DNA from 2 places in the Pseudarthrobacter sp. MDT1-22 genome. Region 2 is predicted to be linked to the other one. Evidence: predicted binding sites of a transcription regulator. Region 2 holds the regulator's gene; the other holds the start of a gene.
The links. Region 2 encodes HspR, which represses chaperone genes until heat shock. Its sites were predicted from a motif close to AAGTTGAGTCNNNNNGACTCAACTT; they were not measured.

Region 1 (12,021 bases), on a different contig from region 2:
GCATCGAGCCACAGTTCCCGTGCGCGGTCGCCGTGGAAAAGGGGGTCCAGTTCCAGCAGATGACGGACGACGACGGCGCGGCCGGCCGCGAAGTCGGCGTCGCCGATGTGCGCGTAGTCTTCCCGGACGGCGGCCACATACCGGGCGTACGGCTCAGGTTCGCCGCCAAGGACTGACAGGTCCGCGTCGCAGAGGAGGGCGCCGTCGTCGTCCCCTGGCTCGGGGCGGTGGTCCGATGTCAGCCGCACCAGCCGAGCCACCTCGTCAACATCGGCGGCCGGGAGCCCCGCGTCCGTGAGGCGCTCCTCTGCGAGCCGGGCCGATTCCTCCTCGTCCTGGCCGGCGACCCCGCAGTACACGGCATCGTGGAACCAGGCTGCGAGCAGCACTGTCCGCGGCGGATCGGCGGGATCGGCGAGCAGGTCCAAAGCCTCCAGAACTGCCAGCAGGTGCGTGCAGCCGTGATACCGGCGGTGGTCCTCGCTCCAGCGGTCCAGCAGGTCAAGGAAGAGGGCGTCGTGGCCGGGCATGATGGCTTCCCAGCGGTTCAGCAGCGGGACCTTGAGTGACTTGTTGCGCCGCCGGGCCGGGATGCGCAGCCCGCTGGCGATGAGCTTGCGGACCAGGATCCGGGCTTCCACGGCGATGGCGCCCGCGGCGACGAGGTCGTCGAACCGGCGCTCGGCAACGTCGTAGTGGTCGCCGTCGAACGCCCGGTCCGGGATGCCGGCCGCGGCGGCGAAGGCGTGCAGTTCCGCCAGCGACGTGTCCGAGATGAGGTGCGAAAAGTGCGTGCCGTGGGCGGGCCACAGCGGCGGATCAAGGTAAATCGCCATGGGGGAAGTCTAGTGCGGCGGCTCTCCGCGGGGCCGGTCAGGAGCCGGCCGGCAGGATGTTCTGGTTTCCCTGGAAGACGTTCCGCGGATCGAAGTCATGCTTGACCCTGGCCAGCCGCGCGTAATTCCCGTTTCCGAACGCGGCGCGGATGCGCTCCTGGCCCTCGTTGCCGATGAAATTGAGCCACACCCCGCCTGTGGCATAGGGCGCAATCTTGCCGCGGAAGTCCTTCACCCAGGCCTTGGCCAGCTGGCCTTCCTCGGGTGTTGGCGAGATGCCGTAGGGATGGCTCACCCAGGCCGCGTTCCGGTTGATCAGGGGCGTGGCCGCGCCAGCGTTCCCGCCGACGGCGCCGCCCCACCGGGCGATGAGCTGCTGGGACGTGGCATCGGGAAGGTTCCGGGCGGATTCCACGAACAAGTCCAGGGCCGCGTCGGGAAGTTCGTTGTGGTAGTCCGCGCTCCAGTAGTTGTAGTGGTCCGGCGGATCGTCCAGGGAGGACTGGAAATCGGCGTACGGGGTGTCGGCCACGAGGTCCACTGCAGGCCCGAGCTCGCGGAACGGCCGCGCGTGCTCGGAGCCTTCCTCGGGCTCACCCGCGTAGAGGTAGGCAATGAGAGTGGCCATCTTTCCCACGAGGTGCTCGGGTACAAACGGCTCCGGTGGTGCCGTGAAATAGAGGAGCGCCAGGCCAACACCGTCAGGGGCTGCCAAGGCCAGGTCCCGGAACGCCCGGGAAACGTCGGTGGCCGCCTCCCCGGGCCACAGCCACATCCCGGCGTGGACCACGGGGCCGAGCCTGTGCGCCTGGAACGTGAAGGACGTGGCCACGCCGAAATTGCCGCCGCCGCCGTGGAGGGCCCAGAAGAGTTCCGGGTTTTCCCGGGCGCTCGCGGTGACGCGCTCGCCGTCGGCCGTCACCAGGTCCACCGAGACGAGACTGTCGCACGCGAACCCGAAGGACCGCTCCAGCCACCCGGATCCGCCGCCCAGGGTGAAGCCGGCGACGCCGGTGGTGGAGGCACGCCCGCCGGTGACCGCCAGGGCATGCTCCTGGGTGGCGCGGTCGAACTCGCCCCAGGTGACGCCTGCCCCGGCGGTGACGATGCCGGATTCGGGGTCCACGTCGATCGACTTCATGGGCCGGACATCGATTACCAGGCCGTCGTTGTTCATGGACATTCCGGCCACTGAGTGGCCGCCGGCACGGACAGCGATGGCGAGGGAATTTTCCCGTCCATAGCGGAGGGCTTCGGCCACGTCCGCGTCATTCGAACACTGGGCAATCACCGCCGGACGCCGGTCAATCATGGCGTTGAAGACCTTCCGGGCCGGGTCATAGTCGGGGCTGTCAGGCCTGATCCACTTCATCACAAACGCTCCTCAGCGACTGCGGCCCCTCCCCTCCACATAGCGTAGGACTTGGGCCCGTGACGTTCCATAGGCGGCCCAAGTGAACCCTCGAGCGGGAACGAAAACAGCGTGAACGTCATCTTCGGATACGCGGAGAAAACTCATAAGAAAACACGCAAATGCGGACTAGAATCATGAAATGCCCACTATTCGCGTATCCGAAGCAGCACGGTTCCTCGGCGTCAGTGACGACACGGTCCGGCGCTGGACAGAGAACGGCAGCCTCACCCCCGTGAAGGACGACGCCGGCCGGCTGGCAGTCGACGGCCTGGAACTGGCAAGGCACGCCCAGAAGCTCGCGCAGCTTCCCGAGGACCCGCACCGTTCAGGAAGTTCGGCGCGCAACAGGTTCGTCGGCCTGGTCACGGGGATCACTGCGGACAAAGTCATGGCCCAGGTGGAACTCCAGTGCGGGCCGTTCCGGGTGGTGTCGCTGATGAGCAGCGAAGCCGTCCGCGATCTGGGCCTGGAACTGGGCTCCGTGGCCACCGCGGTGGTCAAAGCAACCACAGTCATAATCGAAACCCCGCACGGAAAGAGCATCATTTGAGCACCCGCAAACGCGCCAGAGCCGCCATCATCACGGCTGCCCTCATGCTGGGCCTCGCCGCGTGCGCACCGGCTACGACGCCCACGGCCACACAGCCCGCCGCGTCGCATTCCCCGGACGCCGCCGGCCAGGTGTCCGGGACGATCACGGTCTTCGCAGCCGCGTCGCTCAAGGCCACGTTCACCCAGCTGGCCAGCGACTTCGAGGCGAAGAACCCCGGCACCAAGATCGTGTTGAGCTTCGCCGGCTCCTCGGACCTGGTCACCCAGATCACCCAGGGCGCACCGGCCGATGTTTTTGCCTCCGCCGACACCAAGAACATGACCAAGCTTGCCGACGCCAAGCTCCTGGACGGCACCGCGAAGAACTTCGCCACCAACGTCCTGGAGATCGCCGTCCCGCCGTCCAATCCGGCGTCGATCGCGTCCTTCGCCGACCTGGCCAAACCAGGCGTCAAGGTGGTTGTCTGTGCCAGCCAGGTTCCGTGCGGGGCCGCCGCGGACACTGTGGAAAAGGCCGCAGGCGTGACCCTTTCGCCGGTCAGCGAGGAGTCATCGGTGACGGACGTCCTGGGCAAGGTCACCTCGGGCGAGGCCGACGCCGGGCTGGTCTACGTCACCGACGTCAAAGGCGCCGGTGACAAGGTCGAGGGAATCCCGTTCGACGAATCCGGCAAAGCGGTCAACACCTATCCCATCGCCACAGTAGGCTCGAGCCGGAACAAGGAACTGGCGGCAGCCTTCATCGCCATGGTGACCGGCGCCGACGGGCAGAAAACCCTCAACGCGGCCGGCTTCGGCGCCCCGTAAGTAAGCCGCACCCAAGGAGAGCATGAGACAGGCCAGGAACGGCGGGTATGGCGGCGTCCCACGCTGGATTTACGTCCTGGCGGCTGCGGGTGGCCTGTTCGTGGTGCTGCCGCTCGCGGCCATGGTGGCGAAGGTCAACTGGGCCCAGTTCATCCCGCTGATCACGTCGGAAGCGTCGCTGCAGGCCCTTGGGTTGAGCCTGCGCACGTCCGCGGCCAGCACCGTCCTGTGTATCGTGCTGGGTGTGCCGCTGGCCCTGGTCCTGGCCCGCGGCAGCTTCCCCGGCCAGCGCTTCCTCCGCTCACTGGTCCTGCTCCCGCTGGTTCTTCCGCCCGTGGTGGGCGGCATCGCACTCCTGTACACGTTCGGGCGGCAGGGGCTGCTGGGCCGGACGCTGGAAGTGGCTGGCCTGCAGATCGCCTTTTCAACGACGGCGGTCATCCTGGCCCAGACGTTTGTGGCCCTTCCGTTCCTGGTGGTCAGCCTCGAGGGTGCACTGCGGACCGCCGGGAACCGGTACGAAGCGGTGGCCGCGACGCTCGGCGCCGGGCCCACCACGGTGCTCGGCCGTGTCACTCTCCCGCTCGTGCTGCCGGGGCTGGCCTCCGGCGCAGTGCTGTCCTTCGCCCGCAGCCTGGGCGAATTCGGCGCCACCCTCACGTTCGCGGGCAGCCTGCAGGGGGTGACCCGGACCCTGCCGCTGGAAATCTACCTGCAGCGGGAAACGGACGCCGATGCCGCCGTCGCGCTTTCCCTGGTCCTCGTGGCGGTGGCGGTTGCCGTGGTGGCGCTCGCGTACCGCAGTCCCCGCGCCGCCGAACGGGCCCCAGCACTAAGCGGGGAACGCACGACGCCGGCGCCCGGCCAGGGCGGTGCGGTCCGGTGACGTTCTCGGTTCAGGCCGCCGTGGCCAGCCGCGAGTTCGACGTCTCCCTCGCGCTGGGCCCGGCCGAAACGGTGGCCGTTATGGGAGCCAATGGCGCGGGCAAATCCACCCTGCTGAACGTCATCGCGGGCCTGCTGCACCCGGACTCGGGCACGGCCGAACTGGACGGCAAGACGCTGTTCGACCTCACCGCCGGACGCGGCGAATGGACGGCTCCGCACCGGCGCGGCACGGCGCTCCTGGCCCAGGAACCGCTGCTGTTCCCGCACCTGAGCGTGCTGGAGAACGTGGCCTTCGGACCCCGGAGTGCGGGGGCCTCGAAGCAGGCCGCGCGGGAGTCCGCCCTGCGGTGGCTCACGGAAGTGGAGGCGACGGAGCTGCAGTCCCGCCGACCGGCCGAGCTCTCCGGCGGCCAGGCGCAGCGCGTTGCGGTGGCGCGGGCGCTCGCCGCCGACCCCGGGCTCCTCCTCCTGGACGAACCGATGGCCGCTCTGGATATCCATGCGGCGCCGCTGCTCCGGCGCCTGCTCAAGCGCGTGCTGGCCGGCCGCCGCGCCGTCATCATCACCCACGACGTCCTGGATGCCCTGATGCTGGCCGACCGGGTGGTCATCCTCGAAAACGGGCGGATCAGCGAGGAAGGCCCCACCCGCGACATCCTCCAGCGCCCGCGCAGCCGGTTCGCGGCCGGACTCGCCGGGCTCAACTTTGTGGCCGGCCACCTGACCGAACACGGTCTGCGGGCCGGTGCCCTCAACCTCTATGGCCACCGCGACGCAGCCGCCCCGCTCCCTACCGGGCAGCCGGGCGTGGCTGTCTTTCCGCCGTCGGCCGTTTCCGTTTTCCTCACCGAAGCGCATGGCAGCCCGCGGAACTCCTTCGCCGTGACCATTACCGACCTGGAGCCGCACGGGGACGGGATCCGGGTCCGCGCCGGGGAGGGCGGGCAGCTGAGTGCGGACATCACGCCGGCTGCCTCTGTTGATCTCGGGCTGGCGCCGGGCATGCAGGTGTACTTCGTGATCAAGGCCGGCGCCGTCGCCATCTACCCCGGCTGAAGAGGCGGAATACGCGGGTAGGCTGGTCAGCGTCGCAAGCTGGGTCATCACGGCCAAGCACTGCAACTCAACATCGCTGAAGTCCGTCCGCCTGGGCACCACGTACCTGGAAACCGGCGGAACGGTGAAAACGGTGGCCGCCCGCTATCCGTCCTGCGCTGGCGATGTCCTGCTCCTGATCTGACTGGCCTAACAGACCACCGGGCGGGTGGCTCATTGGGGGAGCCGCCTGCCCTACATCCCCGGGATATCGAGGGTTTCGTGGATCTCGATAGTGGCGCCTGCGCCGGACATGAAGTGTGGGTGGCCGTCCATCAGGGCAACGGCGGCGTCCAGATCCTCGGCCTGGATGATGCTGTAGCCGCCCACTGTGGCTGCCGTATCAGCGACGGACGAGCCGTCCATGACTTTGGTGGCGCCCAGCGGTGTGCCGAGGTCAACAATGCCGTCGCCGGCCTTGGCCGCCCAGTCCATCCACATTTTCATGCCGGCTCGGCCGCTTCGGGGCTCGCTTCGGCCAGGGCTTTGCGGGCCGTGGCGGAGGGGTGCCGGGATCGGATTCTTCCATGGGCAGCGCTCGGCTATGGACAGGCAGTTCGCCGTCGGCAAACATGGGGCATGGAGGGCATTTCCTCAAAGTTGAGCGTTGTAGACTCAACTTAGCAATCATGCACATCCCGGAAGGAGCTCTCTTTGGACGTCAAATTCACCACCAAGAGCCAGGAGGCTCTTTCGGCAGCAGCCATGAACGCCTCCACGGCAGGGAACCCCCAGGTGGAACCCGCCCACCTGCTCAAGGCCTTGATGGATCAGCGGGAGGGCGTCGCCGTCGCGCTTCTTCGCGCCACGGGCGCCGACCCGGATGCCGTCAGCGTGCAGGCGAGTGGCGCCATCAAGGCACTGCCGGCCACGTCGGGCGGCTCCACGCAGCAGGCCCAGCTGTCCCGGCCCGCGCTGCAGGCCATCCGGAACGCCAAAAACGAGGCCGACAGACTCGGCGATACCTATGTCTCCACCGAGGTGCTGCTGCTGGGGCTCTCTGCCGGGAGTGACGCCGTCGGGCGGTTAATGCGCGACGCCGGTGCCTCCCATGAAGCGCTGCTCGCCGCCCTGCCGGGTGTCCGCGGCGACCGCAAGGTCACCACACCGGACCCCGAAAACACGTTCCAGTCGCTGGAGAAGTTCGGCACGGACCTCACGGCGATGGCCCGTGCAGGCAAACTGGACCCGGTGATCGGCCGCGACACCGAGATCCGGCGCATCATCCAGGTACTGAGCCGCCGCACCAAAAACAACCCCGTGATAATCGGCGAACCGGGCGTGGGCAAGACTGCCGTCGTCGAAGGTCTCGCGCAGCGCATTGTGGCGGGCGATGTCCCGGAAAGCCTGCGGGGCAAGACGCTGATCGCCTTGGACCTCGCCTCCATGGTGGCCGGGGCGAAATACCGCGGCGAGTTCGAAGAGCGGCTCAAGGCAGTCCTGGAGGAGATCAAAAACTCCGAAGGCCAGATCGTCACGTTCATCGACGAGATCCACCAGGTGGTGGGGGCCGGCGCCTCCGGCGAGTCCTCCATGGATGCAGGCAACATGCTCAAGCCCATGCTTGCCCGCGGCGAACTGCGGCTGATCGGTGCCACTACGCTTGATGAGTACCGCGAGAACATCGAGAAGGACGCCGCCTTGGAGCGCCGCTTCCAACAGGTCTATGTAGGTGAACCCAGTGTTGAGGACACTATTGGCATCCTCCGTGGCCTGAAGGAACGCTACGAAGCCCACCACAAGGTCACTATCGCAGACTCCGCCCTCGTGGCTGCCGCCACGTTGTCCAACCGCTACATCTCGGGCCGGCAGCTGCCGGACAAGGCCATCGACCTGGTGGACGAGGCAGCTTCCCGGCTGCGCATGGAGATCGATTCAGCACCGGAGGAGATCGACCAGCTGCGCCGTGCCGTGGACCGGCTGACCATGGAGGAACTGGCCCTCGCGAACGAGAAGGATGCCGCCTCGGTGGAGCGCCTGGCCGCCCTCCGCGCGGACAAGGCCGACAAGAGCGAGGAGCTGGACGCGCTGAATGCGCGCTGGGCCGCAGAAAGGGCTGGACTCAACCGGGTGGGCGACCTGAAGGCCAAGCTGGATGAGCTCCGCTCCACGGCGGACAAGGCGCAGCGTGAAGGCGACCTGGAGACTGCGTCGCGGATCCTCTATGGCGAGATTCCGGCAGTGGAGCGGGAGCTGAACGCGGCCGCCGCAGCCGAAGAGGCGGTGACGGACAAGACTGCCCAGATGGTGGCTGACGAGGTCACGGCGGACGACATTGCCGAGGTCATTTCGGCGTGGACCGGCATTCCGGCCGGGCGAATGCTGCAGGGCGAAAGCCAGAAGCTGCTCCATATGGAGCAGGAGCTCGGCAAGCGCCTGATCGGCCAGTCCAAGGCGGTGGCCGCGGTGTCCGACGCTGTCCGCCGTGCCCGGGCCGGCATCAGCGATCCCAACCGGCCCACGGGTTCGTTCCTGTTCCTGGGGCCCACGGGCGTAGGCAAGACGGAGCTGGCCAAGGCGCTCGCGGATTTCCTGTTCGACGACGAACGCGCCATGGTGCGGCTGGACATGTCCGAGTACGGCGAGAAGCACTCGGTGGCGCGGCTGGTGGGCGCCCCTCCGGGATACGTCGGCTACGAGGAGGGCGGCCAGCTGACGGAGGCCGTCCGCCGTCGGCCGTACTCCGTGATCCTGCTGGACGAGGTGGAGAAGGCCCATCCGGAGGTCTTTGACATCCTCCTGCAGGTGCTCGACGACGGCCGCCTCACCGATGGCCAAGGCAGGACCGTGGACTTCCGCAACGCCATCCTGGTGCTGACGTCCAACCTGGGCAGTCAGTTCCTGGTGGACCAGTCGTTGGACGCGCAGGCCAAGCGGGCCGCGGTCATGGCCACCGTCAACGCGTCCTTCAAGCCGGAGTTCCTGAACCGGCTGGACGAGATTGTGCTGTTCGAGGCCCTGACCGTTGACGAGCTGGCGGAGATTGTGGAACTGCAGGTGGCCGAGCTCGGCAGGAGGCTGCGTGATCGCCGGCTCTCCCTGGACGTGTCCGACGGCGCCCGCGCCTGGCTGGCCATGTCCGGCTTCGATTCCGCGTACGGTGCCCGGCCGCTCCGCCGGCTGGTGCAGCGCGAGATCGGTGACCGTCTGGCCAGGGCCATCCTGTCCGGCGACATCGCGGACGGTGACACGGTGCTCGTGGACACCGCGGCCGACGTCGACGAACTCACCATCGAAGGACTGGAGGCTCTGGCAGCGCCCGACGGCGGTGCTCCGGCCGGCACGGGCCTGGTGGTGCGGCGGAAGGAATAGCGGTCCTGCAAGGCTCGGGCGAACCCTATTTCGGGGCAGCAGATTCCCGTATTTCATAGCTGAGGTTTTGGTGGTCCGCATCCATTTCGTTGACTTGGATGCGGTATCCGTCAGGGTCATTGACGGTGATGAAACGGCCGAACGTTTCGTCCATGATGTCCGACGGGGCATATCCGGCAGCTCTTAGTCGCTCTGCGGTGAGCTCCAGCTTTTCGTCCGTGGAGAAGTGCAGCGCTACTGCTCCGGCATCTGAGTGTGTGGTTCCCGCTTGGGCAATGTGGAGCCGAAGTTGCCCGCCGTTGCCGTGCAGGTCCGCCCAGGTTCCGCTTGTTGCTGCAGCGTTCTCGTTCAACCCAAGGGTGGAATCAAACTTGTTGGCGAGCTCGATGTTCCGCACGAAGCGGATCGGAGTAACTCTCATTTGGTTGAACCTTCCTTGTTGAGGGCCTGGGTCAGCGTTTCTTCGACGAACGACGACAGTGATAGTCCGCGTTCGATTGCTGCGTGTTTGACCTGCTTGACTAGGTCTGTTGGCAGGTAGATGTTGGACTGTGTCTTGTCGGCCACACCCGCCCCTGAAGGTCCTGAGCCAACGCGATGGTCAGCATGTTCGGCGCCGCCTTGGACATCTTGTAGGCATAACCTGTTGACAGGTCTGCGAACGTACCGCTGGCCTGGCCGACAGGGAGCCCAGGCGCGAGGTCACGTTGACGATGATCGGGTCGGGCGCCGCCAGCAGGCTTGGCAACAGAAACTGCGCCAGTCATCGCGCTCAATTTCCTCCAAGCCGCTACGAAGCGGGAACGAGCCTGAAGGCATAGCGTCCGTCTGGGCCGCTGCCGGGATTCATGGTGAAGTCTGCACCGTCGGTGTCCAGCTTCACTTGCGCCGCGAACACCCCGCCGTCGCACGCGACACGGACTGGTTCCAGAACGGCGGCGCCTGCCCAGCTCGCCAATGACAACTCGACGTCGGCGGGTCCTTCGCACAGGAAGTGCAGTTTGTATTTGCCGGGCTGCGCCGTTGCGCCTTGGGACGAGGAGCCAGCCGCACCCTCAGCCGGGCCACCGTGCTCACAGCCCGTCAGCGATACCACAAGTGCGGCCGAAACGAACAGGACCCGTGTGCGCTGAGTCTGCGTCCCCCAAAGAGCTGACATGCCCCGAGTCTAAACCCCCAGCCCAAAGGTCAAACCAGCGAACCGCCGAATGCAATGAAGCCGTAGGCTCTGTATCCGTTCGCGTGTAATGCGGTCTGTTAGGGCAGTGCGCTGGCGTTGATGACGTTCCCGCCGTCGGCTGTGACGTAGCAGTCCACGCGCCGGTCGCCTGATTCCCAACTGGTGCTGCTGGGGTAGGCCCGCTGGAAGTTCAGCGTGTACTCGTTCGCTGCCGGTCCCAGCTTGGCCGCCTGGCAGGCCTCCAGGGCCTTGGCGGCAAGGGCCTCCCGGCCCGGATAGGAGCCGACGGCGGGGTAGCGGAAAACGGCCACAAGCTGGGCTGAGTGGCCTGTATCGCAGGCCACCACCGTTGACCGCAAAGCCTCGGGGTCAAAATCCTTGAAGCAGTCGCCCAGCCGGTAGTCCGGCGGCTCCACACCCTCACGGGGGAGCGGGAGTGGCGTGACCAGGGGAGTGGGTGAGATTTCCACGATCCCCGAGCCGCCGTCGTCGGACGTCTGGGGCGCCTCGGAATCCAGCCACACGGCGAGCCACACCAGGCCTCCCACCACGCCGAGCAGAACCACCACAAAGACGGCCTTCAGGAAAGTAGACGCGACCTGCCGGGGCTTCCGGACCGGGCCCTCCATGGCAGGCGCCGTGACCGCCACCTGCGGCAACCCTGCGGTGGGCGGAGCGCCGGGTTTGGGCGGGACGGGGCGCGATTCCTGGTTCTCCATCCGGATACCCCTCCTGGGTGTCGCCTCGTGATGCTGCACGCCCCATGCACCCGGATCGGCAGCTGATGAAGAGACTCTATCCAACAAAAAAGCCGGGAACCCCGCGCGTCGCCGCGGATAGGGTACCCGACATGGCGTCCGCGCGCACGGGCCGGGGCGCACCGGGCGCGGAAAGCATGTAATCTAGGTGTTACGACAAATTGACCAAACATTCCGGGGCCTCACCGATAGCCAAGGTGACCACCTCCGGTCCGAGTACAAAAGGGGGTCACGCCATGGGGCGCGGCCGTCAAAAGGCAAAAGCTACCAAGCAGGCTCGGGATATTAAGTACTATTCCCCGAACACTGACTATTCGGCCCTTCAGCGAGAGCTCAAAGGTCCTGAAGGTCGTGCCACGAGCCATTTCGCGAATGACCCGGTTGAACCGGATTATTCGGCTTATGTGGATAAGTACGCGGACGATTTGGAAGAAGACGACGACGAGGTACACACCCGTCGGATCGGCTAGTTGTTGTACGCCGGCCCCGCCGCAAGGCGCCCGGCCCCGCGACGCTGCAGTACGTTCGGACGCCGTTCGTTAGTACAGCGCTTCTTTTCAGCACCCCGGATCCCAGCGGACCCGCGGTGCTGGCCTCAGTTATCAGGCCCGTTGCCTGCGCCGGAACCCGGTGCCGGTGGCGGGCTTTTTGGTGTTGACTGGAGGCGTTGATGCGTGTGCCGCCCGCGAAAGGACCTCCCATGCCAGGAAACTCCTCATCCACGAGCTACCGCCACGGTGAACCGTGCTGGGCTGACGTCCAGACCCGGGACGTGGAGGCAGCCAAGGCCTTCTACGCAGCGGTGTTCGGGTGGACCTTCAAGGACCTGCCCACGCCCGATGGCCGCAGCTATGCCCAGGCGTTCGTGGGGGAGGACCTGGTGGCCGTGGTGGCGCCGCAGAACCCGCACCAGGAATCTCTCGGCACGCACGCCCAATGGAACATCTACTTCGCGGCCGAGGACGCCGGTGCGCTGGCCGAGGAAGTTCCCCAAGCCGGCGGCGCAGTGCAGATCGGCCCCGAGGAAGTGGCGGACACCGGCGTGATGGTGTTTGTGGATCCTCCCGGCGGCGGGACCACCGGCGTGTGGCAGCCCGGAACGCACACGGGCTCCGGCCGGTACAACGAGGCCGGTGCGCTGTCCTGGACGGAGCTGCTGACGCCCGAGCCGCGGGCCGC
Region 2 (12,021 bases):
CTTCGAGGACGCCTTCGAGCTGGTCTCCAGCGGCGAGGCGGAGCTGGCGATGATTCCGATTGAGAACTCGATCGCCGGCAGGGTGGCAGACATCCATATCCTCCTCCCCCAGTCGCACCTGCAGATCGTGGGCGAGTTCTTCCTGCCCATCCACTTTGACCTGCTGGGCATTCCGGGCAGCACTATCGAGGCGGCCACGGAGGTCCACAGCCACATCCACGCCCTGGGCCAGTGCCGCCGCCTGATCCGGGAGGCCGGGCTGCGTCCTGTCATTGCCGGGGACACCGCCGGATCCGCCCGGGAGGTCCGCGAGTGGAACGACCCCACCAAGCTGTCCCTCGCTCCCCCGCTCGCGGCCGAGATCTACGGCCTTGACGTGCTGGCGTCGCGGGTCGAGGACGACCCGTCCAACACCACCCGTTTTGTGGTCCTGGCGCGGGAAAAGGAACTGCCCACCCGGGAAGAGCTGCCCGGACCGGCGGTGGCCAGCTTTGTGTTCCGCGTCAGGAACGTCCCGTCGGCGCTGTTCAAGGCGCTGGGCGGGTTCGCCACGAACGGCGTGAACATGACCCGGCTGGAGAGCTACATGGTGGGGGACGAATTCGCCGCCACAATGTTCATGGTGGACGTCGAAGGCCACCCCGAGGACCTGCCGTTGCGCCTGGCCCTTGAGGAACTGGATTTCTTCACCACCGAAGTCCGCATCCTGGGCGTCTATCCCGCCGCCGGTTTCCGGACCGCGCAGACAGTCACTGTCTGATCGCTGGCCGCTGGAGCGGAGCGAAAAACGCGGCGAGTTCGGCCGTCGCGTCCAGGGGCAGGACGTTGGCCACGTACTGGTCCGGCCGCACCACCACCACCACGCCGCCGCGGTCCAGGCCCCGGAGCTCGAAGATGTCAGCGGCGGGATCGGTGGCGTAGACCTTTTCGTAGTCCGTCAGCTGGAACGGCCCCACTGACGGCTTGAACGCCGCCGGAACCGCACCGATATCAACGTTTGTGTGGTCCTGCTGGTAGATGACCTTCACATCGAACCACGCGTCCCGGTCAGCGCCCGACGGCGTAGCGGCCAGCGGTGATTCCGGCGAGTTCGCGATCCACTCGGCGAAGCCGGAGACGGACGACGGCGGCGCGTGCTGTCCCGCCGTCGGCTGTCCGGCATCCTGTTGTCCCGCCGTCGGCTGTTCTGCGGACGACGTCGCCGCATCGGATGCTGCCGCGTCGGCGAAGACGTAGATGCGCCACCGGCCGTCCGCTGTGGCGTGGTGGCCGAGATGCATCGGGTTGCCGTCGCACACCCGCACCACGGGCGCGGACTTGAACCGCTTGCCGATGGGGAAGCCGGCGGCCAGGTGCTGGTGCACCGGTTCTGCGGTAATCATGGACGGCGTGTACTGGGTCATGAAGCCCGCGGGGAACTCGGCGGTGCTGACGTAGAAGTCCTCAAGCTCGGAGGGGTTCGCAAACTCCTCCGGCTTCTTCGCCATCATGGTGGACCACTCTTTGTCGAAGTCGATCAGGTTCTTCGCCACCACCTGCCGCTCGGCCGAGTACGTGGCCAGCAGGCTGGCGGGGCTGCGGCCCTCGAGCACATGCCCGAGCTTCCAGCCGAGGTTGAAGCCGTCCTGCAGCGAGACGTTCATGCCCTGGCCGGCCTTGGCGCTGTGCGTGTGGCAGGCATCGCCGGTGATGAACACGCGGGGTGTGCGCGTCCCGCGCTGGTCCGGAAGGACGTCGTCGAACCTGTCCGTGAGGCGGTGGGCGACCTCATACACGCTGTGCCAGGCGACATTGCGGACGTCCAAGGTGTAGGGGTGCAGGATGGTGTTCGCGTGGTCGATGATTTGCTCGATGGTGGTGCTGCGCACGGCCCCGTGGTCCTCCGGCGCGACGTCGCCGAGGTCAACGTACATGCGGAAGAGGTGCCCGCCTTCGCGCGGGATCAGCAGGATGCTGCCGCCCGCACCGGACTGGATGGCGCATTTTGTGCGGATGTCGGGGAAGTCGGTGACGGCGAGAACGTCCATGACTCCCCACGCGTGATGGGCCTGGTCACCGGCCATGGTGCAGCCGATCGAGTCGCGCACCTTGCTGCGTGCGCCGTCCGCGCCGACGACGTACCTGGCTCGGACAACACGCGTCTTGCCCTCGTCAGGTCCTGAAGTGTGGACGAGCCTCACGGCGACTGGGTAGTCGCCGTCGCCGATTTCGAGGCTGCGGAACTCATAGCCGAAGTCGGGCGACATCCGCGCTGGCGCGTTGGCCATGTACTCGGCGAAGTAGTCCAGCACGCGGGCCTGGTTGACGATCAGGTGCGGGAACTCGCTGATGCCCGTGGGGTCGTCCGTCGTGCGGGCGGCGCGGGCGATCCGGGAGTGGTCGGCGGGGTCCGGTTTCCAGAACGCCATTTCGGTGATGCGGTAAGCCTCGGCGATGATGCGCTCCGCGAACCCGAACGCCTGGAAGGTTTCGACGCTGCGGGCCTGGATACCATCCGCCTGGCCGATGACGAGCCGCCCGGGGCGGCGCTCCACGATGCGCGTGGTGACGCCAGGGAACCGGGAGAGCTGGGCCGCGGTGAGCATGCCCGCAGGACCGGTGCCCACGATGAGCACGTCCACTTCGTCGGGAAGCTCGGCAGGCCGGTCCAGACCGACGCCGGATGCTGCCTGGACCCGCGGGTCACCGGATACGTAACCGTGGTGGTGGAACTGCACGGGCTTTCCTCACTTCGTTGTGCGGCTGGCAGGCATCGAGTTCGATAATAGAACTCGATGTTCCATATATGAATCCTGCCCTGAAGTGGAAGTCTACGCGGCAGTGATGCAGGCCACAACCGGCACCGGCGACCGTGTGCCCGGGTCGCCGGAGTCCTACCCCATCGCCGGCGCTACCGACGTTCCGGAGCTGAACTGGCTGCGGGCCCAGCGGGCGAGTTTTTTGCCCTTGCCCTTCCACCAGTTGTCCTCGTCCTTGTCGTGGTGCAGACGGAAGATGATGGCCACCATCACGAACATCGACATGCCAACGTCCATCCAGGACCAGGCCAGCGCGTCGATCAGCACGCTCATGCCGGCGGCGATGATGGACGGAACGGCCAGCGTCCGGAAGACCGTGCTGGCCACATAGCGCCGGTGCGACCTCGGCACGGACAGCGCCCGCACCATGTCAAAGCACATGCAAACCACAACGACGGTCTGACCGATGGCAAGCAGGATCAGCCCGGCACTGGACCCTGCGAACATAACGACTGAAGAACCAAACACGCGAAAACCCCCAAAGGCTCGAACCTGCACTGTTAGACCTAGCTGAAGTTCCATTCAAGCCAGTGGGGGGTGGTCCGGTCACGAGTAGTGAGTACTCGCTTTTCGGCATCAGACAAGCATTGTTCTCGCCTCAGATGAGCATCGCCTGCCGCACATTGCCCGCTGATCCAGCGCCGCCGGCTCCCGAGGAGGAAACCCTTCCGGCCGAAAGGACGTAGTAGCTGTCCGCGGCATGGAGGGCAAAACCGATGTGCTGCTCCACCAGGAGGATGCTCATGCCGTTGCGCTGGGACAGCTTGAGGATGGTCGCTTCGATCTCCGCCACAACGTTGGGCTGGATGCCTTCGGTTGGTTCGTCCAGGATCAGAAGGCGCGGCTCGGTGATCAACGCCCGGGCAATGGCAAGCTGCTGCCGCTGGCCGCCCGACAACAGCCCGGCCCGCCGTGCCAGCAGCGGACGGAGCGCGGGAAACATATCGAGGGCCTCTGCCACGCGTTCATTGCCGTTCCTGCGCCCGTCCGCGATGAGCTGCAGATTCTCCATAACGGACAGCTGCCCGAATGACTGCTGGCCCTGTGGTACATAGGCCATGCCCCGCGCCATCCGCTGGTGTGGGCGGAGGGCCGAGATGTCCTCCCCGTCCAGGGTGATGCGTCCGGCCATGGGTTTGAGGAGCCCGACGACGGCGCGCAGCAGCGTCGTTTTGCCGGCGCCGTTGTGCCCCAGAACCGAGACGACGGCTCCCTCCCGGACGGTCACGCTCACCCCGGAGATCACCTGAGTACGGCCGTAACCGGTCTGCAGATTTTCGATTTCGAGCATCATTGGCCTTCCGTTGCCGCGGTCCCCAGGTACACGTCCTGCACCTTCTTGTCGGCCTGCACCTGCGCTACGCTTCCCTCACTGAGGACCTTGCCCGCGGCAAGGACAGAGACCGATGTCGCGAACTCCCGGACGAAGTCCATATCGTGCTCAATTACGAGGGTGATCCGGTTGGCTGCGATGCGGCGCAGCAGCTCGCCGGTTTCCCCGCGCTCGTCCTGGCTCATCCCCGCGATTGGCTCGTCCAGGAGGAGCACGTCCGAGTTCTGCACCAGGAGCATGCCGATTTCCAGCCACTGCTTCTGTCCGTGGGCGAGGATGCCTGCCTTCTTGTCCGCCGCGCCTGCCAGGCCGATGATTTCCAGGGCCTCTTCCACGGCTGGTTCCACGGACTTCCGGCGGCGGAGCATCTGCAGCGGGCTGCGGCTGGAGCCGGCAGCGATGTCGAGGTTCTGGAGTACGGAGAGGTTCTCAAACACGCTTGCGGTCTGGAACGTGCGCCCCACACCCAGCCGGGCGATCTTGTGCACTTTGCGGCCGAGGATCTCTGTGCCGGTGTGGTTCACCGATCCCGTAGCCGGCACCAGCCCGGTGATGGCATCAATTACCGTCGTTTTCCCGGCACCATTGGGTCCGATCAAGAACCGCAGGTCGCCCTGGATCACATCAAGGTTGACGTTGTCCACGGCGAGGAATCCGTCAAAGGAAACCGAGAGGTTACGGACTTCGAGGTATTTTGGCCGGCCGCGGCGCCAACCCCCGGCCTGGGGCTCCCCGTCAGGGAGCAGCGTGGGCGTCGTCATCTGCTGACCTCCTCAGGCTTGGTGGCTCGCTCTTCAACGTCGGGATCTGGCGCGTCGGGCGGCGCTACGGGATCTGACGCTTCGGGCGGCGTTCTGCGCCGCCTGCCCAGCAGGGCCGGCAATGAGGCAAGCCCGCCCGGCATAAACCCGATGACCAGGACAAACAGCAGGCCCTGGAAGTACTCCCAGAAGGACGGGAAAGTGGATGACAGGCTGGACTGGGCCGCGGCGACGCAGACGGCGCCGAGGACCGGCCCCAGAAGGGTGCCGCGGCCGCCGATTGCGACGCCGATAAGGAATGCGATGGACGGGATCACGCCCACGTCCGCAGGCGAGATGATCCCGACGATCGGGACGAACAACGCCCCCGCGACGCCTGCCAGGACGGCGGCAGCCACGTAGATGACGGTTTTGACGGTCGCCGGATCGTAGCCCAGGAAACGGACGCGCTCCTCCTGGTCCCGGACCGCCACCAGCAGCTCGCCGAAACGGCTGTGCATCAGCTGCCGGGCAATGGCGACCGACAGCAGCAGGACCACCGCCGCGATCATGTACAGCATGAGCTTGTTGTTCGGGTCCTTCAGGTCAAAACCGAAGAATGACCGGAATCCGTTCAGTCCGTTGGACCCTCCGGTTGTAGCCTGCTGGCCAATCAGGAACACTGCGAAGGCCGCCGCCAGCGCTTGGCTGAGAATCGCGAAATAGGCACCTTTGACGCGGCGCTTGAAGATCGCGAAGCCCAGGACGAGTGCCACCAGCCCCGGAACCAGGACCACGGCGAGGAACGTCACTGCGGGGCTCCGGAACGGTTCCCACCAGCCTGGAACCTCGCCGCTGCCGTAGAGGGACATAAAGTCCGGCACCCCGGAGCCGCCGAAGAGCGATGCGTCGGCCAGCTTCATGTGCATGGCCATGATGTAGGCCCCGAGTCCGAAGAACACCCCCTGGCCCAGGGTCAGCATGCCGCCGCGTCCCCACGCCAGGCCGATACCGACTGCCACGATGGCAAAGCAGAGGAACTTCCCTAGCAGGCCGAGGTTGAACGCCGGAAGCAGCGCGGGTGCAACGCCCAGGACCAGGACCGCACCAAGGGTGAATCCGGCCACGGTTCCCAACCGCCCGCGCAACAGGCTTTTCATGCCAGGCTCCTTGTTTTGAGGCTGAAGATGCCCTGCGGCCGAAGCTGGAGGAACACCACAATCACGATCAGGATCAGGACCTTGCCGATGCTGGCCGTCGTCGAGTACTCGAAGACGGACTGCAGCACTCCCAGGGCAAAGGCAGCGATGACGGCCCCCTTGATCTGGCCGATACCTCCGGCCACCACCACCAGGAAGGCATCCACTATGTAGTTGGTGCCGAGGTACGGGCTTGTTGAACCTATGAGTGTGACCGCGACGCCGGCGATGCCGGCCAGGCCCGAACCGATGAAGAACGTCAGTTGGTCGCTGCGCCGGGTTGACACCCCACTCGTTTCCGCGAGGTCCCGGTTCAGCACAACGGCCCGGATACGGCGCCCGAGCGGCGTGGCCTTCAGGAGGAGGACCAGGCCGGCGAGGCACAGCAGCGAGAGCCCCAGGATAAAGAGCCGGGTCAGCGGGATGGGAGCGCCCAGCAACTCGATGTTCCCCTGCAGCCATCCCGGTGCGCGGACATCGACGCTGGGTGCCCCGAAGATGTCACGTGCGGCCTGCTGCAGGATCAGGGCCACCCCGAAAGTGACCAGAAGGGTGTCCAGGGGCCGGTGGTACATGCGGCGCAACAGCACCGCTTCGAGCACCAGCCCCAGGACACCTCCCACCAGGAAGCCTGCGGGAATGGACACCAGCAGCGATACGCCGGCGTCGGAGATGGCCTGCTGGACCACAAAGGCCGTGTAGGCCCCGGCCATCATGAACTCGCCGTGGGCCATGTTGATGACCCCCATCTGGCCGAAGGTCAACGACAGTCCCAGTGCCGCCAGGAGCAGCACGGAGCCGAGGCTGAGTCCGGCGAACATCTGCCCTATCAGGAGTTCCATTCCAGCAGGCCTTTCCTCGATGTTTCCGCGGCCGTTACTTGGTCAGGTCCTTGGCCCAGTCGTAAGTGGCCAGGAACGGATCCGGTTCAACCGCCGCGGGCGATGACCACACCGTGTCGATCAGGCCCTCCGCGTTTATCTTGCCGATGCGGGGGGTCTTGGTGATGTGGTTGTTCTCCCCGTTGACCGTGACCAGGCCCTCAGGCGCCTCGAAGGTCACCCCGTCCGCGGCGGCCTGCACCTTGTCCACCTCAAAGGATCCCGCCTTCTCCACGATTGCCTTCCAGAGGTACAGGGAGGTGTAGGCGGCTTCCATGGGGTCGCTCGTTACGCGCTCGGTGCCGAACTTCGACTTGAACGCCGCCACGAACTTCTTGTTGGCTGGCGTGTCCAGGGTCTGGTAGTAGTCCCAGGCAGTCAGTTGGCCTTCGACGTTGTCCAGGCCGACGCCGGGGACTTCCTCCTCGGCGATGGACACGGAGACCACGGGAATGGTGTCGGCGGTCAGGCCAACGCTCTTGTACTGGCGGAAGAAGGCCACATTGCTGTCGCCGTTGAGGGTGTTGAAGACCGCGTCGGCCTTGGAGTCCCGGACTTTGTTGACGATGGTGGAGAATTCCGTGGAGCCCAGCGGGGCGTACTCCTCGCCGAGGACTTCGATGCCCTTGGCCGCGGCGTAGGCCTGGATGATTTTGTTGGCTGTTCGCGGGAAGACGTAGTCACTGCCGACCAGGAACAGGGACTTGGTTCCCTGCTCGGCCAGATAGTCCAACGCCGGGATGATCTGCTGGTTGGTGGTGGCGCCGGTGTAGAAGATGTTCTTCGACGACTCCAGGCCCTCGTACTGCACCGGGTAGAACAGCAGCGCGTCGTTGGCCTCAAACACAGGGAGCATCGCCTTGCGGCTCGAGGAGGTCCAGCCGCCGAATACCGCGGCCGCGCAGTCCTGCTGGATCAGTTTCCCGGCGCGCTCCGCGAACTTGGTCGGTTCGCTGGCGCCGTCCTCGCTGATGACCTCGAGCTGCTTGCCCAGGACACCGCCGGAAGCGTTGATTTCCTCGGCAGCCAGGGACAGGGAGTCGAAGACGGTGCTCTCGCTGATGGCCATGGTGCCGGACAGCGAGTTGATGAACCCGACTTTGATGCTGCTGCCCGAGGTGTCCACACAGGAAGTGCCGCTGCTGGCGGTGGAGCCTGCGGACGCCGGATCCGCGATCTGGCTGCCGCAGCCTGCCAGGACAGTGGCCATGGCGGCTGCCGCCAAGGAATAGAAAGCGCGTTTGGTGACCGAAACCCTCATGTGTACCTGCTTCTCACTCCGCCGTTGCCCTGGGCAGCGGCTCGCCTCCGGGGTCCGTCAGAAGTGACCCCTTGCGATGAACGTAGGAGCGAATTGTTTCAGCGCCTGCCCGGTTGGTTTCGAGACCGTTTCGGGGCGCTCGCCGGGCCGGCCGGGAGTTGAGGCGCACGGCAGGCGTGCGGGAGAAAACCGCGGGAAAACGGGCCCTGGGAGAGTTAACCTGCGGGAAACCTGCCGCGGCGTAACTTTGGCCCGGTAGCCGGACATAATCCGGCCCAGCGCCGTGAAACGGGTCTCACCTGCGGCTATGCGCAACACCCGAGCGGCGGGCAGGGCTATTTATGCGTCGGCCGACTGCCTGAGTGGCGACTATTCGCCCAGCGCCCTGGGCCGCCAGACCACCACGGCTTGGGAGCGCGCACGGGGGCGCTGGCCCCGTGCCAGGCTGACCACATCACCGGCGGCACCGGCCGCGAAGATCCGCGAATCAAGAGGATCACGACGGCGGCCCAGCTCCTCGGTCATCTCGCCCACCCTGCGCTGCAGCGCGGCCACCTGGTTCTCGAGCTCAAGGATCCGTTTGATGCCTTCGAGCGAGACGCCCTCGTGGGACAGCCGCTGGACTTCGCGCAGCATATTGATGTCCCGCTGCGAATAGCGGCGCGACTTCCCCGGCGCCCGGCTGGGCGAAACAATGCCCAGCCGGTCATACTGCCGGAGCGTCTGCGGGTGCATGTCCGCCAGTTCAGCCGCGACGGAGATCACGAAGATCGGCTGGTCAGCGCTGATGTCCACGGTCTGCTCCGTTGCTTAGAGCCGGGCCTTGGCGGCCAGGCCTTCACGGACATCGGCGTCGGCGGTGGCTTCGGCAAAGGCCTTCACGGCTGCTTCGGCTTCCTTGTTCAGGTTCTTCGGCACCGCGACGTCGATGGTCACCAGGAGATCGCCGGTGACCTTGGAGGTCTTCACGCCGTGGCCTTTGACCCGGAGCGTACGCCCCGAAGGCGTGCCGGCCGGAACACGGACCTTGACGGTCTCGCCGTCGATAGTGGGGACCTGGATGTCGGCGCCCAAAGCAGCTTCCGGGAAGGTGACCGGGACATGGATGCGGAGGTTGTCGCCGTCGCGCGTGTAAAACTCGTGCGGCTTGACGGACACGGCCACCATGAGGTCGCCGTTGCCGGCGGGCCCTGGCTGGCCCTTGCCGCGGACGCGCACTTTCTGGCCGTCCTTGATGCCGGCGGGAACGCGGACGTCAATGACGTCACCGCTGGGTTCGCGCAGGCCGATGGTGGTGCCGCGGATGGACCCGGAGAAGGAAATGCTGGTCGTAGCCGTACGGTCGGCACCCTTCTGCGGCGGGCGCTGGAAGCCCGTCGGGCCGCCGAAGCCGCCGCCGCCAAACAGGTCAGCAAACTCGGGCGGGATGCCGCCTGACGTATTGAACCCGCCGGGCTGGCGCCGCGCGCCGCCGGTGAACAGGCCGCCGAACATGTCCTCGAAGCCGCCGTTCCCGGCACCGGCACCGGCACCGCCGGGGGCAAAGCGCGCGCCGCCACCCATGGCCCGGATGGCGTCATACTGCTGGCGCTCGTCCGGATCAGACAGCACTGAATAGGCCTCGGAGATGTCCTTGAACTTCTTCTCCGACGCAGCGTCCCCCGAGTTGGTGTCCGGGTGGTGCTGGCGGGCAAGTTTCCGGTAGGCCTTCTTGATGTCGGCGTCGGAAGCGTCCTTGGCGATACCAAGGATCGCGTAAAAGTCCTTGTCCACCCAATCCTGGCTAGCCAATGGCGTTTCCTTTCAAATCTCTGTGCCGAGATGGAAGTTCGCGGCAATGTTCCTGCGAATCACTGCCGCGAACTGCCATCTCGATGGGGTAAATGCTACGCAGGAACTGCGACGATAACCTGTGCTGCGCGGAGGACGCGTTCGCCTGACCGGTAGCCGGAGCGGAGGACCTGGCTGACGGTGTCAACCTCGATGTCCTCTCCCGGCTGCTGGATGAGGGCCTCGTGGATCGTGGGATCGAACTCCACTCCGGTCTCATCAATGCGGACCAGGCCGTACGTCTTCAGCGCGTTCTCCAGCTTGGTGGCGATCGCGGCGAACGGGCCGTCGGTCAGGTCACCGTGCTGGCGGGCAGCATCGACGTCGTCCAGTACCGGCAGCAGGGAGTTCAGGACGCCGATAACAGCCATCTCCCCTGCCACGGCCCGGTCGCGCTCGACGCGCTTGCGGTAGTTGACGTATTCAGCCTGGAGGCGGAGGAGATCGTTCTTCAGCTCGGCAGCTTCAGCGTGTCCGGCACCCTGTGCCACCGATTCCTCGGCCGGCACCTCGATGCCGTTCAGGATTTCCTCGGCCTGGGCGAGTGCATCGCCGTCCCTGTCACCAAGCTCGCCGCCAACAGGCTCGCCCACTAGGGGCTCTCCCACCGGCTCGGCAGCGGGCTGCTCGCCCTCCGGGTGCCGGGCCTGCCCGGTCACCGGGTCAACCTTGCGGTTGTCCCGGATGATCGGCTCCTGGTTCGCGGATGAGTTGTGCTCTTCCTCGTTACCGTGGTGCGGCATGGCTACTTCTTCGCTTCGTCTTCGTCGATGATCTCGGCGTCGACGATGTCCTCATCAGCAGCCTTGTCGCCGGCGGGGGCGCCACCAGCGGCGCCTTCGGCACCTGCGGCACCGGTGGCACCGTCCGGCGAACCGGCCTGGGCGTAAATGGCTTCGCCGAGCTTCGACTGGGAAGCCTGGAGCTTCTCGAACGCGGTCTTCACGGCTGCGTCATCGGTGCCTTCGAGGGCCTTCTTGAGCTCGTCGACGTCGGCCTTGACCTCGGTCTTGACCTCTTCGGGCAGCTTGTCGGCGTTGTCGGCGATCAGCTTGTCCACGGAGTAAGCGAGCTGCTCCGCGGTGTTGCGGGTGTCGGTCGCCTCGCGGCGGGCCTTGTCCTCGGCTGCGTGCTCCTCGGCGTCCTTGACCATGCGCTCAATGTCTTCCTTGGAGAGCGCGGTGCCACCGGTGATGGTCATGGACTGTTCCTTGCCGGTGCCCTTGTCCTTCGCGGAGACGTGGACGATGCCGTTGGCGTCGATGTCGAAGGTGACCTCGACCTGCGGGACGCCGCGCGGAGCCGGCGCGATGCCGGTCAGCTCGAACGTGCCCAGCGGCTTGTTGTCGCGGGTGAACTCGCGCTCGCCCTGGAAGACCTGGATGGCCACGGACGGCTGGTTGTCATCAGCCGTGGTGAAGGTCTCGGACCGCTTCGTGGGGATGGCGGTGTTGCGCTCGATCAGGTGCGTCATCACACCACCCTTGGTTTCGATGCCCAGGGACAGCGGGGTGACGTCGATCAGCAGGACGTCCTTGCGCTCGCCCTTCAGAACGCCGGCCTGGAGTGCTGCGCCAACGGCTACAACTTCATCCGGGTTGACGCCCTTGTTCGGTTCCTTGCCGCCGGCCAGTTCCTTGACCAGGTCGTAGACAGCGGGCATACGGGTGGAACCGCCCACGAGGACGATGTGGTCGATCTCGGAGAGCTTGATGCCGGCTTCCTTGATGACGTCCTGGAACGGCTTCTTGGTGCGGTCCAGCAGGTCCTTCGTGAGGTCCTGGAACTTGGCGCGGGTCAGCTGCTCGTCCAGGTGGACCGGGCCATCGGGGGTGACGGAGAGGTACTGGAGCGAAACGTTGGTGCTGCTGGAAGAAGAGAGTTCCTTCTTGGCCTGCTCCGAGGCTTCACGCAGGCGCTGCAGGGCGATCTTGTCCTTGGACAGGTCAATGCCCTTGACCTTGAGCTGGTTCAGCAGG

Region 1: the regulator HspR is predicted to act here: its motif matches at 6,190-6,214, upstream of clpB (ATP-dependent chaperone ClpB).

The regions. Positions count from the first base shown of each region.
Region 1 covers NZ_JBTNDK010000023.1:5,144-17,164, forward strand. Annotated here, with positions in the region: gene ACX80M_RS16280 (DUF4031 domain-containing protein) at 1-836, opposite strand, end outside; gene ACX80M_RS16285 (FAD-binding oxidoreductase) at 874-2,208, opposite strand; gene ACX80M_RS16290 (TOBE domain-containing protein) at 2,390-2,800, shown strand; gene modA (molybdate ABC transporter substrate-binding protein) at 2,845-3,609, shown strand; gene ACX80M_RS16300 (ABC transporter permease) at 3,632-4,495, shown strand; gene ACX80M_RS16305 (sulfate/molybdate ABC transporter ATP-binding protein) at 4,492-5,553, shown strand; gene ACX80M_RS16310 (YciI family protein) at 5,788-6,039, opposite strand; gene clpB (ATP-dependent chaperone ClpB) at 6,247-8,904, shown strand; gene ACX80M_RS16320 (VOC family protein) at 8,930-9,325, opposite strand; gene ACX80M_RS16325 (ribbon-helix-helix domain-containing protein) at 9,322-9,471, opposite strand; gene ACX80M_RS16330 (hypothetical protein) at 9,695-10,063, opposite strand; gene ACX80M_RS16335 (septum formation family protein) at 10,162-10,803, opposite strand; gene ACX80M_RS16340 (DUF3073 domain-containing protein) at 11,079-11,312, shown strand; gene ACX80M_RS16345 (VOC family protein) at 11,543-12,021, shown strand, end outside.
Region 2 covers NZ_JBTNDK010000015.1:87,758-99,778, reverse strand. Annotated here, with positions in the region: gene ACX80M_RS13290 (prephenate dehydratase) at 1-760, shown strand, start outside; gene ACX80M_RS13285 (FAD-binding monooxygenase) at 750-2,717, opposite strand; gene ACX80M_RS13280 (hypothetical protein) at 2,874-3,245, opposite strand; gene urtE (urea ABC transporter ATP-binding subunit UrtE) at 3,397-4,092, opposite strand; gene urtD (urea ABC transporter ATP-binding protein UrtD) at 4,089-4,892, opposite strand; gene urtC (urea ABC transporter permease subunit UrtC) at 4,889-6,031, opposite strand; gene urtB (urea ABC transporter permease subunit UrtB) at 6,028-6,912, opposite strand; gene urtA (urea ABC transporter substrate-binding protein) at 6,947-8,212, opposite strand; gene ACX80M_RS13250 (heat shock protein transcriptional repressor HspR) at 8,582-9,007, opposite strand; gene ACX80M_RS13245 (DnaJ C-terminal domain-containing protein) at 9,023-10,003, opposite strand; gene ACX80M_RS13240 (nucleotide exchange factor GrpE) at 10,099-10,785, opposite strand; gene dnaK (molecular chaperone DnaK) at 10,788-12,021, opposite strand, start outside.